Regions from separate parts of the Salinicoccus sp. RF5 genome, predicted to be linked through region 3. Evidence: riboswitches for the same ligand, from Rfam matches in the RefSeq annotation. Region 3 holds a riboswitch; each other region holds the start of a gene.
The links. Region 3 has a riboswitch for S-adenosylmethionine ahead of LLU09_RS00135 (5-methyltetrahydropteroyltriglutamate--homocysteine S-methyltransferase). Riboswitches for the same ligand answer to the same signal wherever they lie in the genome.

Region 1 (3,605 bases), 1.2 Mb from region 3:
ATCAATCTCTTTAAGCCCTATCTCGACCAGGCGTGCATAGAAGGGTGACGCCCCGATGATCAGTGCCGGCAGCGCCCCCTGTGACCCCATGATGGTGCCCATCAGCACTTTCGTGAATGGGATGAGGAGGATGATCAGTATGATGAATGGTATCGCACGGAACAGATTGACGAGGAATGCAGTGACGCCGTAGACGGGCGCGCTGGCTGCATGTTCGCTTTTCGACGACAGGAACAGGATGATGCCGAGGACCAGTCCGAATATGAATGTGAATACGGTGGAGATGACGGTCATGTAGAGGGTTTCATTCGTCGCCGTCAGTACATCATCCCATTTGACATTTTCGAATGAGAACATTTCGGCGAAGGCATTGATGAACTCGCTCATCCTTCCACCTCCACTGTTACAGCATGTTCAGCCAGTTCCTGCCTCAAGCCCTCAAGGTCGGCGTCATCAATTTCGATCGCAACATAGAGGTGGCCGTATGATTCATTGTTCGTCCGCTTTATGTTCCCCGAGAGGATGTTCAGGTCAAGGTTATACTTCTTGACGACCTGAGAGACGATCGGTGCTTTCGACTGGGAACCGACGAAGCCGAGCTTGAGTATCTTCGATGTCGGGAACATCTCCCTGACCTCCTCGAATGACAATGCCGTCTCCTCATCGTTGATGTCGTCCTTGACGAAGCGTTTCGTCACACCGTGCTCGGGGTTCTGGAACAGTTTGATCACCGGCCCCGTCTCCACGACGCGACCGTTCTCCATCACTGCCGCACGATCGCATATTTTGCGGATGACATGCATCTCATGGGTGATGAGGACGATGGTGAGGTCCATCTCATCACGTATCTTCACCAGCAGATCGAGCACCTCGTCGGTCGTTTCGGGATCAAGCGCACTCGTCGCTTCATCACACAGAAGCACTTCCGGCCTGTTGGAGAGTGCCCGTGCAATGCCGACCCGCTGCTTCTGACCACCGGAGAGCTGGCTTGGGTAGTTGTCTTCGCGCCCCGTGAGACCGACGAGATCCACGAGCTCGGCTACACGGCGCGCACGCTCCTTCTTCGGTATGCCGGCTATCTCCAATGGGAAGCTGATGTTCTCGGCTACCGTCCGGGACCAGAGCAGGTTGAAGTGCTGGAAGATCATTGAGACCTTCTGCCGTTTCTTGAGCAGGTCCGCCCGGCCCATGGCACTGATGATATCGTCACCGATCACCACTTCCCCTGAAGAGGGCTGTTCCAGGCCATTCAGCATCCTGATCAGTGTGGATTTCCCTGCACCTGAATAGCCGATGACACCGAATATCTCCCCTTCCCTGATATGGAGATTGACATCATCCACAGCCTGGATTGTATTGTTCTTCGTCTTGAATATTTTCGTTGCCTTCTTTATATCAATCATATGTTTCACCCTGACCTATATATTGGAAAAGTCGAACATTTTCCTCGTGATAAACAAAGAGCCTGCTCAAAAGTTGAGCAGGCACCGGTTTTATCCATAAGCCTCTCATCTTCGATCGATTGATCAGTGAATTGGCACCTTGTCATAAAGACGGTTGCCGTGGTTTCGTCGGGCACTTCCCTCCACCACTCTGGATAAGAGTTGTATTATTAGATTGTCAATAATATTATCATCCGCATCACTGTCCGTCAACAAGGAAGTCATCGAAGACTTCCGACAGATGGAGCACGGACTGGAAGGCGTAAACTTCACGGACGAGCCTGCCATCCCTGAACAACAGCAGTGCAGGTGCCGATCTGACCTCGTAGGCCTCAATAAGATCCTTATGATAATTCAGATCTATCGAAGTATAGGAGAACCCCTTCGTCTCAGAAACGATATCGAGCATGCGTTCTGCAATCTGGCAGTTGGCGCATATCGGTGCATATCCATAGAGTATGAATGTTTCCTCAGATTGAATACGGCTCGTAATATCGATTGTCCTTGATTCTTTCATCATTGCCGAACTTACCTTTCATGATCAGACTTGTATCTACGTAGAAATCGTGTCTCATAAGGAGGTTTGCCAGGTAGTCACGTGGGCAGCGGCCCACTTCACCGAACTTCGGATCAATATATATATGAGTACTTTCACTCAGATGTTTTTTGAACCATTTCCTGATGTTTCTGCCTTCTTTATCCGCATCGGAGAGGATATAGATGTCGGAGCCATTCAGCTCATCGAGAATCTCATCCAATTTTGAGATTCCCATTGTACCATGGGTGCATATGATCTGTACAGGTTCTATCAATACTTCTTCGATACGCCGCTTATCCGTCTTTCCTTCGACAATGAGCACTTTATCGGAAAAATACACTGCCATCACCCCTGGTATGATATTTTAAAAAAACTCCAGACAGAGTCCAGAGTTTCAGGTTCTATGCATCCACCATTTCATCGTAGGCATCTGCATCCATCAGTTTATCAAGCTGTGATTCGTCAGACAGTTCAATGACGATCATCCATGCTTCTTCATACGGAGATTCGTTGACAAGCTCAGGGCTATCCTCAAGCTCTTCATTGATTTCCACTACCGTACCGCTGAGCGGTGCATACAGCTCTGATACCGTCTTTACGGATTCTACACTGCCGAATGATTCTCCGGTAGTGATTTCATCGCCTTCAGCAGGCAGCTCCACGAATACGATATCACCGAGCTCGGATTGAGCGAATTCTGTGATGCCGATAGTCGCTTTGCCATCTTCAAATTTGATCCATTCATGATCTTCTGAATACTTATATTCTTTTGGTGTTGCCACGACAAAAACCTCCTTTTCTTATACACATATATAATCTCATAGTTCGCACTATTTAGGCAAGCCTAATTCTCAGCGTTCATAAATTGTTTGTATTCGTCCTCTTTGAAGCCAAGAGTGACACCTGAGCCGTCATAAAGGAGGGGACGTCTGATCAGCATGCCATCTGTAGAAAGCAGTTCGAGCTTCTCCTCTTTAGTCATTTCATCCAGGCGTTCCTTGAGTTCCAGTTCCTTGAATCTTTTGCCGCGCTTGTTGAAGAATTCATCTACATCCTTCCCCGAGCGATCCACCATCTCGGCCAGTGTGGCGGCTGCCGGCGGCTGCTTCACCATATCGATGCTCTCGAAAGCGACATCATTTTCCTGCAGGAACTTCTTCCCTTTACGGCAAGTCGTGCATTTCGGGTATTCATATAATGTAATCATCCATTACCTCCAGAAGGTTTTCTACACATAATATACTTGCAAATAAACACCCATTGCAAGCGGAACCGGATTGTCCGTTTCATATTCGGCCTGAAAGATGGTAAAATGGGTGGCAATCACACTGTTAAAGGAGCACTGATAGATAATGGAAGCAATCAGACAATACGACGACTACAGGAAGAAAATACAGGGCGATGACAAGATCGTCATCAAGTTCTTCGCCGACTGGTGCCCGGACTGCACACGCATGAACATGTTCATCGATCCGATTCTTGAGGAATACAGCCACATCGACTGGTATGAACTGAACCGTGACGAAGTGCCGGAAGCCGCAGATGAAAATGATGTCATGGGCATCCCGAGCCTGCTCGTCTTCCAAAATGGGGAGAAGCTCGCGCATCTCCACTCTGCAGATGCG
Region 2 (3,605 bases), 530 kb from region 3:
AAAGGGCATCGCCCTGAGCGGCGGCCAGAAGCAGCGGATCTCCATTGCACGGAGTCTGATTCGGGATCCGGATATACTGATCCTGGATGACGCCCTCAGTGCCGTGGATGCAAAAACGGAAAAGAGGATCATCGACGGCATCCGTAGGAATCGTACAGATAAGACGACCATCATCGTGACACACAGGCTGTCTGCCATCCAGCATGCTGACCTGATCGTTGTCCTGGATGACGGCCGGATCATAGAGATGGGGACCCATGATGAGTTGTCCGCTTCAGATGGCTGGTACAGCCGGCAGAACGACTATTATCTGAAGGGGGGTGCATCGACATGAAGGAAATGAAAATATTAATGGGCTATGCCTTTAAGTTCCGAAGGCATTTCATCCTGGGGATATCGCTCATGGTGCTGATGGTCGGATTCGAACTGCTCGGGCCTTTTATTGCCATGCAGATCCTCGACCGTCATATACAGGATGGTACAGGGGAGATAGAAATGCTGCCGATCTACCAGCTCCTTGGCGTATTCCTCAGCATCAAGATGATGCACGCCATCTTCAGCTACCTGCAGGAAATCGTGCTGCAGAAATCGGGTGCCCTCGTAGTGCAGGACATCCGCAACGATGTCTTCCGGCATGTGCAGAAGCTGCCGATCCGCTACTTCGACGATCTGCCGGCCGGCAAGGTGGTTGCCCGAATCACGAATGATACGGAATCCATCCTGCATATGTTCTCAGAGGTGCTGCCGATGTTTCTGGTGAGCACTCTGACCATCGGCGGCATTACGGCAGTGACATTCTTCATCAACTTCTGGGCGGGACTTGCCATGCTCATGGTCATCCCTCTCGTCCTCATATGGATGGTGCTCTACAGGAAGTATTCGGAAGGGTACAATCATATGCGGCGGGAGCGGAACAGCGACATCAACGCCATGCTGAATGAGTCGATCAGCGGCATGCCGATCATCCAGACCTTCAACCGGGAATCCCAGGTGACGGAGGAGTTCAAAAATCTGAACGATGGCTATGTCAGAAGTTCGAACAGCCTGATCAGACTTGAAAGTGCCACTGGAGAGAACCTTATGGGGACCTTCCGTTCCCTGCTGTTCGCTGTGCTGGTCTATATATTCGCCTCCGCTTTCCTCGACGGGTCGGCAGCCCTGTCGGTCGGGACGATGTATATCCTGGTCGACTATATTACACGCTACTTCAACCCGTTGTTCGAGATCATCCGCCAATTGGATATATATGAACAGGCGCGGGTGGCAGCGCTCAAAGTGTTCGAACTGCTGGATGCTCAGGCAGAAGAGGATGACACGGGTGTGCTTGGCGAATTTGATGGACATATCGCCTTCGAACGGGTTGGTTTTTCATATGACGGCAAAAATCAGATGCTTGAGGACATCAATATGGAAGTATCACCGGGAGAGACGGTGGCACTTGTCGGCCATACAGGGTCCGGCAAAAGTTCGATCATCAACCTGCTGATGCGGTTCTATGACCCGACCGGGGGCACCATACGGTTCGATGGCAGGGATATCCGAACCATCGGCAAGCAGTCTTTGAGGCAGTACATGTCGATTGTGCTCCAGGATCCCTTCATCTACAGCGGGACGCTGCTGTTCAACCTCAGGCTGAACAATACCGATATTACGAAAGCGGAGGCAGAGGCGGCGCTCGTGAGTGTGGGTGGAGCTGAAATGCTCTCCAGGCTGCCGGATGGCGTGCATACAGAACTTGCAGAACGCGGTTCGACACTGTCCCTTGGGGAACGGCAGCTGATTTCATTCGCACGTGCCTTGGTGTTCGATCCGAAGGTGCTCGTACTGGATGAGGCGACAAGCAACATCGATTCGGAGACGGAGCAGATGATCCAGCATGCCATGAAGGTCGTAAGCCGGAATCGGACGACATTCATCATTGCACACAGACTCTCGACGATCCAGCATGCAGATCAGATCCTCCTGCTTGATGCCGGACGTATTGTCGAGCGGGGCAGTCATGAGGCCCTCCTCAAATCGGGCGGAGAATACGCCAAGATGTACACCATGCAGGTGGCCCATGTATCCGGAGTGGAATAACTGTGGGAGAAAATATTTTGAAATTTGACTTTTCTCCCACATTAATGTAGAGTGATGAGCATTCAATTGAATACTTTTATCCAGAGAAGTGGAGGGATTGGGCCCTGTGAAGCTTCAGCAACAGGCCGTAAGGCACTGTGCTAAATCCCGCAAGCCGCAGGCTTGGCAGATAAACGATCGAAGCCATTTGCCTTTGGGCAGGTGGCTTTTCATTTTTAGGAAGGAAGTGGTGGAATGGCAATTGTGCTTGAAGATGTGTCGAAGACATATGAGGTCAAGGGGAAGAGGATCGAGGCTTTGAAAAAACTTTCCCTGACGATAGAGGAAGGGGAGATATTTGGACTGATCGGCTTTAGCGGGGCAGGGAAGAGTACGCTGCTCAGACTGATCAATCTGCTTGAGGCACCGAGTTCCGGCAAAGTGAACGTGAACGGGACTGAGCTTGGAAGTCTGACGGGGGAGGACCTCAGAATCCGCCGGCAGAAAATCGGCATGATCTTTCAGCAGTTCAATCTGATCGAATCGAAGACGGTCTATCAGAATATTGAATTCGTTCTTAAGGCAAGCAAGTATGACAAAAAGAAAACGCGGGGACGGATCGAGGAACTTCTCGACCTTGTCGGACTCGGCGACAAGGCGGACAGCTATCCGAAAAATCTGAGCGGCGGCCAGAAGCAGCGTGTCGGCATCGCACGGGCCCTTGCGAACCATCCGGATGTCCTGCTGTGCGATGAAGCGACCAGTGCACTAGACCCCGATACGACGAAGACCATCCTGAAACTTCTGAAGCGGATCAATAGGGAGCTTGGCATCACAATCGTCTTGATCACCCATGAAATGGAAGTCATAAAGGAAGTTGCAGACCGTGTCGGCGTCATGACGGAAGGTGAAGTTGTAGAGATCGATGACGTCTACAGCATATTCAGCCATCCGAAGCATGATGTGACGAGGGGCTTCGTACAGGATATATATGATTTTGTCATCCCTTCCCATATCGAGGTGAACGATCGTTCCGAAGTGATTACGATCAAATTCCTCAACGAGCATGCTGAGGCGAACTATGTGAACCAGCTCTACCGCCATTTTGAATGTGACATCAGCATTCTGAACGGACGCATCGAATACATACATGATATGCCTCTCGGCTTCCTGATGCTCCACATCAAGGGCGAACCGGACGAAATAGCGCGTCTGAAAAGCTTCATCGATGAATCCAAAGGAATAGAAAGGGCTGAAATCTATGCAGAGATTGACTGAGATTGCACCGCTCCTTTACCGTGCACTGCTTGAGACGACACTGATGGTTTCCATCTCCATCTTCTTTGCGGTGCTGCTCGGGCTGCCGCTCGGCATACTGCTCTATATCACGGCGAATCCGCTGCTGTTTCGGATAAAGCCTTTAAACCAGTTTCTGGGCGCAGTGACCAACGTCATCCGCTCATTCCCATTCATCATACTGATCGTCGCAATCATGCCGATTGCGACATGGCTGACGAACAGTTCGCATGGTCCTGTATTTGCGAGCG
Region 3 (3,605 bases):
GGTTTGTCCCCTTGCCATTGTACTGGAGGTCGATTGTCATTTCCTTCGTGATGCCGTTCATCGTCGTCTCACCTGTCACCGATACAGTATCCCCGGACTTATTGACATTACTCGATTTGAACGTGATTTTCGGATTCTTTTCCACATTGAAGAAATCCTCTGATTTCAAATGTGCGTCCCGGTCTTCATTTTTGGTGCTTATGCTGTTTACATCTATTTCTGCATGGACTTCAGCGTCCTCGAAAGTTTCGAGACTATTCGTTTTTACTTCAAAATGAAAATCTTCGAAGTGCCCCTTCACCTTTGATACCATCATGTGCTTTACCTGGAATCCCACTTCAGAGTGGGCTGGATCTGTTACGAACGTTGTCATCGTCAAAAACCTCCAATAATTATTATCTCTAATTCAAGATAATTATATTTTACATCACTTACTTACTTTAAGCAAGTTAATTATTAAATATATATAAATGATGAGGATTTGTTTCGTTTCATCTTCTATGGGAAATAATGAAGTAATTGCAAATATGGTCAGAGGAGGAACTTCAATGGCAATAGTTGCGGCAACGACGGAAGGGTCCATAACCATACACCGGAACATATCAATAGGGAGATACAGGATGACATTCAGCGCAGCATCGATCATTATCGGGCAAAAGACGAAAAGGATATCAGAGAACGTATTGATGCATTGGAGAGGGAGTGGAACACTGAACGGGTCCTGGAGGCGAACGCCAGCACCCTGGTCATCATCGGCAGCATATTGGGTGCCTCCGTCAGCAGAAAGTGGAATCTGCTTCCCGGAATCGTCGGTTCGTTCCTGCTCCAGCATGCAATCCAGGGGTGGTGCCCGTCCCTATCAGTAATACGCCGTCTCGGCATCAGGACGCCGGGGGAAATAAACCAGGAGAAAAATGCGCTTGAAGACCTCCTCGAATGACATCAAGAGTACACTTGACAGAAAATTCTTTATACTTTAAAGTATTATTTAATATAATAATCGAACTCTTATCGAGAGAGGCGGAGGGACTGGCCCAACGAAACCTCAGCAGCGGACCCCAGGTACCGTGCTAATTCCAGGAGCACTGCTCGAAGATGAGATGAATGGATGATGATCATCCCCAATTTATCCACTTCGGACAATTGGGGATTTTATTATATTAATATTATTGGAAAGAGGGATCAGCATGACGAAAACGGCAGTCGAAGCACCATTCAGGGCGGATCACGTGGGGAGCCTGCTGCGGCCCGACAGCATACATAGGGCGCGCAAGGACCATCAGGAGGATAGAATCTCCTATGAACAGCTGAGGGAGATCGAGACCGAAGAGATCAGGAAAGTGGTCGACAAGCAGATTGAAGTGGGCCTCAAGGCGGTCACCGACGGCGAATTCAGAAGGCGCTTCTGGCATACCGATTTCCTTGAACACCTGGATGGCGTGGAAGGCTACGTCCCAGATACCGGGTTCCAGTTCGACGGCATCGAGACCGAGCGGTATGATGTACGCGTTACAGGGAAAATCGCATTCAATAAAGAGCACCCGCATATAAAGGACTTCATCGAATTCAAGGAGATCGTCGGCGACCGGGCGGTGCCTAAACAGACGATTCCAAGCCCGAACCAGATGTTCAATGCCGGCATCCGGAACCAGGATATATATCCCGATGTCGAAACATATGCCAAGGATGTCATCAAGGCCTATCAGGATACGGTACAGGCGTTCTATGATGCAGGGTGCCGCTACCTCCAGTTCGATGATGTATACATTGCGGGGCTCAATGCGCCGGAGATTCCATTCAATGACAGCGGCTATGACAGGGAATCCCTGATTCATCTGGCACTGAGGGTGCTCAACGGCGTACTCGAACAGAAACCTGAGGACATGGTCATCACCACACATCTCTGCCGCGGGAACTACAGGTCGAAATGGGCATTCGAGGGCAGCTACGCCAAAATCGCCCCCGTGCTCTTTGCCAAGGAGAAGGTTGACGGATTCTTCCTCGAATATGACGATGACCGTTCCGGAGACTTCGAACCGCTCTCCTACATTCCTAAAGAAGGTCCGCGGGTTGTCCTTGGACTGTTCACCTCAAAGCATGGTGAGCTCGAGGATGAAGATGTGATCAGGGAACGGGTTGCGGAAGCATCGAAATATGTTTCCAAAGATCAGCTCTGTCTGAGTCCCCAATGCGGCTTCGCCTCTACACACCACGGCAATGAACTTACTGAAGAAGCCCAGTGGAAGAAACTTGAATATATCGTATCGCTTGCAGAGAAACTTCTGTAAGAATAGAAATAAGGCCCCGTTGAGGCCTTATTTTTATGGATGCTGTAATGTCCGGTTGAAGAATTCGAGTATCTTACTGTTCATGTCATCGATGTTCTCCTGATGCATGTAGGTATGCCCTTCATTTTCATATGCCGTGAACCCGACATACTGTCCGTTCTCCTTCATCGCCTCCACCATCTGGACCGATTCGCTGTATGGGACACGGGCGTCATGGTGGCTGTGGAAGACCATCAGCGGCACCGATATATCCTTACTTCTCGAGAGGGGCGAGATGTCGTCCAGAAACGCACCTGATTCTTCTATCGAGCCGTATTCTGCAGCACGCAGCGCCCTTCTCCACGGCGGTGTATGTTCGAGGAAGGTCCTGAGGTGCGAGATGCCGACGATATCTACTGCAGAGGCCCAAAATTCGGGATGATGGGTAACCAGAAGAAGCGTCATCAGCCCGCCATAGCTCCTGCCCATCACCGAGATGCGGGAGTCTTCAGCCCTTCCATCCTCCACCAGATGACGCCTCAGTTCGATAACATCCTTCATCGCATCCAGGCGCTTCTCCTTGTCATCAGCTTCAAGATAGCTGCGTCCATAGCCTTTGCTGCCCCTGATATTCGGCACAACGACCTGGTAACCTGCCCTGTTCAGCTGGTAATAGAGCGCATTGAATTCCGGCCTGGCCTGCGATTCCGGACCTCCATGTATATGGATGACAGTCTTCTTCCCTTCCTGGTCCGTCTCATATATGAAATATGGCACTTCCAGATCGTCGAATGAATGATAGGATGATAAGCGCCACGAAACTTCCGACACCTGATCAGTGTTTCCGAGCACAGTTTCCATCTCACCGGTTTCAAGTGAATGCCGGCATATTCGATGCGGCTGGTCGACCGAGGAATGGATCAGGAACAGCTCCCGCCCTTCTCCGTAGGCCAAAGAATGCACGACGCCATCGCCTATGACCCCCAGTTTCTCGGTCGACGATGTTTCAAGATCCATCCGATAGAGTACGGATTGTCCATTCTCATTGCACGAAAGAATCGCTTCCGTCTTGTCTACGGATACTTTGAAATGTTCAACGTCCCATTCGAATGCAGTGAGCCGCCGATGACTGTCCTCTTCCACGTTGATTTCATGGACGTTCATATATCCATCATGCATGTCGCTGAGGCACAGGCACCTGTCTTCATGGAACTTGAAGGCGGAGAATCGGGCTTCGGGTAACGGCACATCCTCCATTTCATCCTTATCCATATCATAGATCATCAGCGCTTCATCAATGTTATTCACATCTTTCGACAGCAGCAGTCTGTCCGCAGG
Region 4 (3,605 bases), on a different contig from region 3:
TATCCGTGCACCTGCAACGAACTGTGCGGCGATGTAGAATATGTTGAACAGCAGGATGAGGGCCGTCCCCACCCGCAGGATGTCGCTTTTATAGAAATCCCCAAGCCAGTCCGGCAGGGAAAGGGACTTCTGCTTCGTATTCAGCTTACGCACCTTCTTGGCCACCATAAGGACACCAACCGGCCCGCCTGCAATGATAGCCAGGAACAGCCAGAGGTTGGACAGCCCCCATTCATGGGACCACCCCGGATACCCGAGGAAGGTTGCTGCACTCAAATACGTTGCGGCGAAGGAGAAGCCCAGTACATATGGACCAAGCTTGCCGCCGCCTGTCGCAAAATCACCGATGGTCTTCATTTTTCTTGAACTCAGATAGCCGACCGCAAGCATCAGCAGAAGGAATGCCGAAAAGCCGATCCAAGTATATAAAGTTATCTGTTCCATATGTGTCTCCTTTCCCTACCCTAGTGCCACTGCCCGGCAAGGCTTGGCCTCTTTGCGGGATGATTGTCTGCAAGATGTTTCCTTCCTTTTCCGAACATGTTCTCCCTGAGCGTCTCCCCTTCATATTCCGTGCGGTAGATGCCGCGCGCCTGCAGTTCAGGGACGACAAGGTCGACGAACTCCTCGAACGTGCCCGGCGAATAGGTCTGGGCGATGTTGAAGCCATCCGCATCGCCCTCTATGGCCCACTCTTCAATCCGGTCCGCAATCTGTGCCGGCGTACCGATGAACTTCACCGTCCCATTGCCGAGTCCGTGGTTCTTGATTGCTTCCCGCAATGTCCATTTGCGGTTCGGATCCTTCGTATACATGTCGAGGTTCCCCTGCACCGCTTCCGTCTCAATGTCTTCGATATACTGGTCCGGATCATACTGAGAGAAGTCGATGCCCGTATGGCCGGACAGGAGGGATGCCGTGCCTTCATAGCTCACACTGTCCTGGAGTGCTTCATACTTCTCGTAGGCTGCCGCCTCGGTCTCCCCGATGATCGGCAGGATCATCGGAAACACTTTGACGTCATCTGCATTCCTGCCCTGGGCCACCGTACGCTCCCTGATATCCTTCACGTAGGCCGCCAGCGCCTCGAGCGAATGGTTCTTCGTGAAGACCGCTTCTGCATGCTTCGCTGCAAAGTCGCGTCCCTTTGGCGATGCACCCGCCTGGAAGAGCACTGGCGTCCTCTGGGGTGAAGGTTCCACAAGGTGGGGTCCGGGCACATTGAAGAATTCACCGCGGTGGTTGATCATGTGCACCTTATCCGGATCGGCAAAAGTATCCTTCTCCCTATCATGTTGGACGGCATCCGCCTCCCAGCTGTCCTCCCAGAGCTTGTACACGACTTCGAGGAACTCATCTGCCCGGTTATAGCGCATCTCCTTCGGCAGACGCTGTTCAAGCCCCATATTCACCGCCTCGCTCTCAAGGTATGAAGTCACGACATTCCATGCGACCCGCCCTTCCGTCAGATGATCCAGCGTCGACAGCTGGCGGGCCAATGAATAGGGTTGTGCGTATGTAGTCGAAATCGTCGGTGCGAACCCGAGGTGCTTCGTGACGGCCGCCATGGCAGGAATCACAAGTGTCGGGTCATGGGCGGGAAGCTGTACGGCATGCTTCGCCGCTGCATCATGGCTGTTGCCGTAGACGCTGTATGTGCCGAGAACATCCGCAATGAAGAGCGCATCGAATTTACCGCGTTCCAGAGTCTTTGCTGTACCGGTCCAATAGTCCAGGCGGTTGTGGCGAGTCCCCTGGTCCTTTTCATGCTTCCAGAGTCCTGTAGAATGCGGTGATGGCGAATTTTGGATGAAACCGTTGAGATGAATCTGTTTTTTTGACATGTACATACCTCCGTTTTTGATATTGAAAAGCCCCTGCTTCTTGTAGATAAGAAGAGGGGCTTTATTTATAAAATAGAACTCTCTTCTCATCTTCTAGCAAATCGCTACTGGAATTGGCACAGTTCACATACGGTCTGTTGCCGAGGCTTCAAAGGGCCAGTCCCTCCACCTCTCTGGATAAGAATTTTCTGAATTATTAAGTTATGTTGACTAATATATCCCATGCCTGAATCAAAGTCAACACTAAACCTTATTTTTTTAGTAGGAATTATATTCAATAGATATTCCATGCCTATGATTTGATTTCAGAATATTACGTTACTATAATTGTAGATGTACAAATTGGGAGCAGTATAAACTGCGGACTGTTCTGATTGATATTTCCCAAGCATCATCTTTCCGTAATTGGTCAAGAACTATATTATAGGAGGTTTTGGTTTTGGCAGATAAGAACTATCAGAAAGAAAATGAGATTCCACGAGAAAAAGAGGCGGAACGCGATACGCTGACGACCCGGCAGGGCCGGCCCGTCACAGATAACCAGAACTTGCGCACCATCGGCGACCGGGGGCCGGCGACGATGGAGAACTACCATTTCCTTGAAAAGATGTCGCACTTCGACCGGGAAGAAGTGCCGGAACGCGTAGTGCACGCACGAGGCACCGGTGCATTCGGCTACTTTGAAACATACGGCAAAGTCGGTGATGAACCGGTGGAAAAGTACACACGCGCCAAAGTATTTTCCGGCGAAGGCAAGAAGACGCCGCTCATGGTACGCTTCTCCACTGTCGCAGGTGCCAAGGACTCTCCGGAAACGGAACGGGATCCACGGGGCTTCGCTGTAAAAATGTATACGGAGGACGGCAACTGGGACCTCGTCGGCAACAATCTGAAGATCTTCTTCATCCGTGATGCCATGAAGTTCCCGGATATGATCCACGCCTTCAAGGCAGATCCTGTATCCAATGTGCCCGATCCGACACGGATGTTCGATTTCGTCTCCCGTTCTCCGGAAGCGACGCACATGATCACATTCCTGTTCTCGCCCTGGGGCATCCCTGCCTCCTACCGGCATATGCAGGGTTCCGGCGTCAACACGTACAAGTGGGTGAATGACAAAGGGGAAGCGGTCCTCGTCAAATACCACTGGGAGCCGAAACAGGGCATCCGCAACCTGACACAGGAAGAAGCGCACGATATCCAGTCCCAGAATGTCGCCCATGCGACACAGGACCTCTACACCGCGATCGAACGCGGCAACTATCCTGAATGGGAACTGTTCGTTCAGATTATGGAGGATGACTATCATGAAGAACTGGACTTCGATCCACTCGATGATACGAAACTCTGGCCTGAGGACAAGTTCCCTTGGAAGCCGGTCGGACGCATGGTGCTTAATGAAAATCCGACGGACTTCCACGCCCAGATCGAACAGGCGTCATTCGGTACCGGTGTACTCGTCGACGGCATGGATTTCTCCGACGACAAGATGCTGATCGGCCGTACATTCTCCTACTCCGATACGCAGCGCTACCGTGTCGGTGCCAACTATCTGCAGGTGCCTGTCAACAGGCCGAAGACCAACGTACGCACAAACCAGCACCGCGGACAGCTCGACCATCGTGATCCGAGCGAAGGCAGCAGGGATCCGAGCATCAACTATGAACCATCCATGACCGGCGGTCTCGAGGAGGCGCCTGAAGAGGCACCACAGCATCAGCCGACATACAACGCTGCGGCGATGACGAAGCCGATCGACCG

Region 1: another riboswitch for S-adenosylmethionine. It lies ahead of LLU09_RS05985 (methionine ABC transporter ATP-binding protein); the one in region 3 lies ahead of LLU09_RS00135 (5-methyltetrahydropteroyltriglutamate--homocysteine S-methyltransferase).
Region 2: another riboswitch for S-adenosylmethionine. It lies ahead of LLU09_RS02960 (methionine ABC transporter ATP-binding protein); the one in region 3 lies ahead of LLU09_RS00135 (5-methyltetrahydropteroyltriglutamate--homocysteine S-methyltransferase).
Region 4: another riboswitch for S-adenosylmethionine. It lies ahead of LLU09_RS08330 (LLM class flavin-dependent oxidoreductase); the one in region 3 lies ahead of LLU09_RS00135 (5-methyltetrahydropteroyltriglutamate--homocysteine S-methyltransferase).

What each region holds. Positions count from the first base shown of each region.
Region 1 is NZ_JAJGRC010000001.1:1,153,527-1,157,131, forward strand. It holds gene LLU09_RS05980 (methionine ABC transporter permease) at 1-387, opposite strand, end outside; gene LLU09_RS05985 (methionine ABC transporter ATP-binding protein) at 384-1,403, opposite strand; SAM riboswitch class I at 1,506-1,604, opposite strand; gene LLU09_RS05990 (thioredoxin family protein) at 1,642-1,962, opposite strand; gene LLU09_RS05995 (toprim domain-containing protein) at 1,913-2,320, opposite strand; gene gcvH (glycine cleavage system protein GcvH) at 2,382-2,762, opposite strand; gene LLU09_RS06005 (Spx/MgsR family RNA polymerase-binding regulatory protein) at 2,825-3,187, opposite strand; gene LLU09_RS06010 (thioredoxin family protein) at 3,333-3,605, shown strand, end outside.
Region 2 is NZ_JAJGRC010000001.1:538,129-541,733, reverse strand. It holds gene LLU09_RS02970 (ABC transporter ATP-binding protein) at 1-334, shown strand, start outside; gene LLU09_RS02965 (ABC transporter ATP-binding protein) at 331-2,079, shown strand; SAM riboswitch class I at 2,153-2,255, shown strand; gene LLU09_RS02960 (methionine ABC transporter ATP-binding protein) at 2,314-3,336, shown strand; gene LLU09_RS02955 (methionine ABC transporter permease) at 3,320-3,605, shown strand, end outside.
Region 3 is NZ_JAJGRC010000001.1:3,133-6,737, reverse strand. It holds gene LLU09_RS00145 (YceI family protein) at 1-373, opposite strand, end outside; gene LLU09_RS00140 (YgaP family membrane protein) at 692-940, shown strand; SAM riboswitch class I at 1,006-1,102, shown strand; gene LLU09_RS00135 (5-methyltetrahydropteroyltriglutamate--homocysteine S-methyltransferase) at 1,188-2,288, shown strand; gene LLU09_RS00130 (alpha/beta hydrolase family protein) at 2,322-3,605, opposite strand, start outside.
Region 4 is NZ_JAJGRC010000002.1:283,188-286,792, reverse strand. It holds gene LLU09_RS08335 (sodium:solute symporter family transporter) at 1-444, opposite strand, end outside; gene LLU09_RS08330 (LLM class flavin-dependent oxidoreductase) at 465-1,844, opposite strand; SAM riboswitch class I at 1,928-2,028, opposite strand; gene LLU09_RS08325 (catalase) at 2,284-3,605, shown strand, end outside.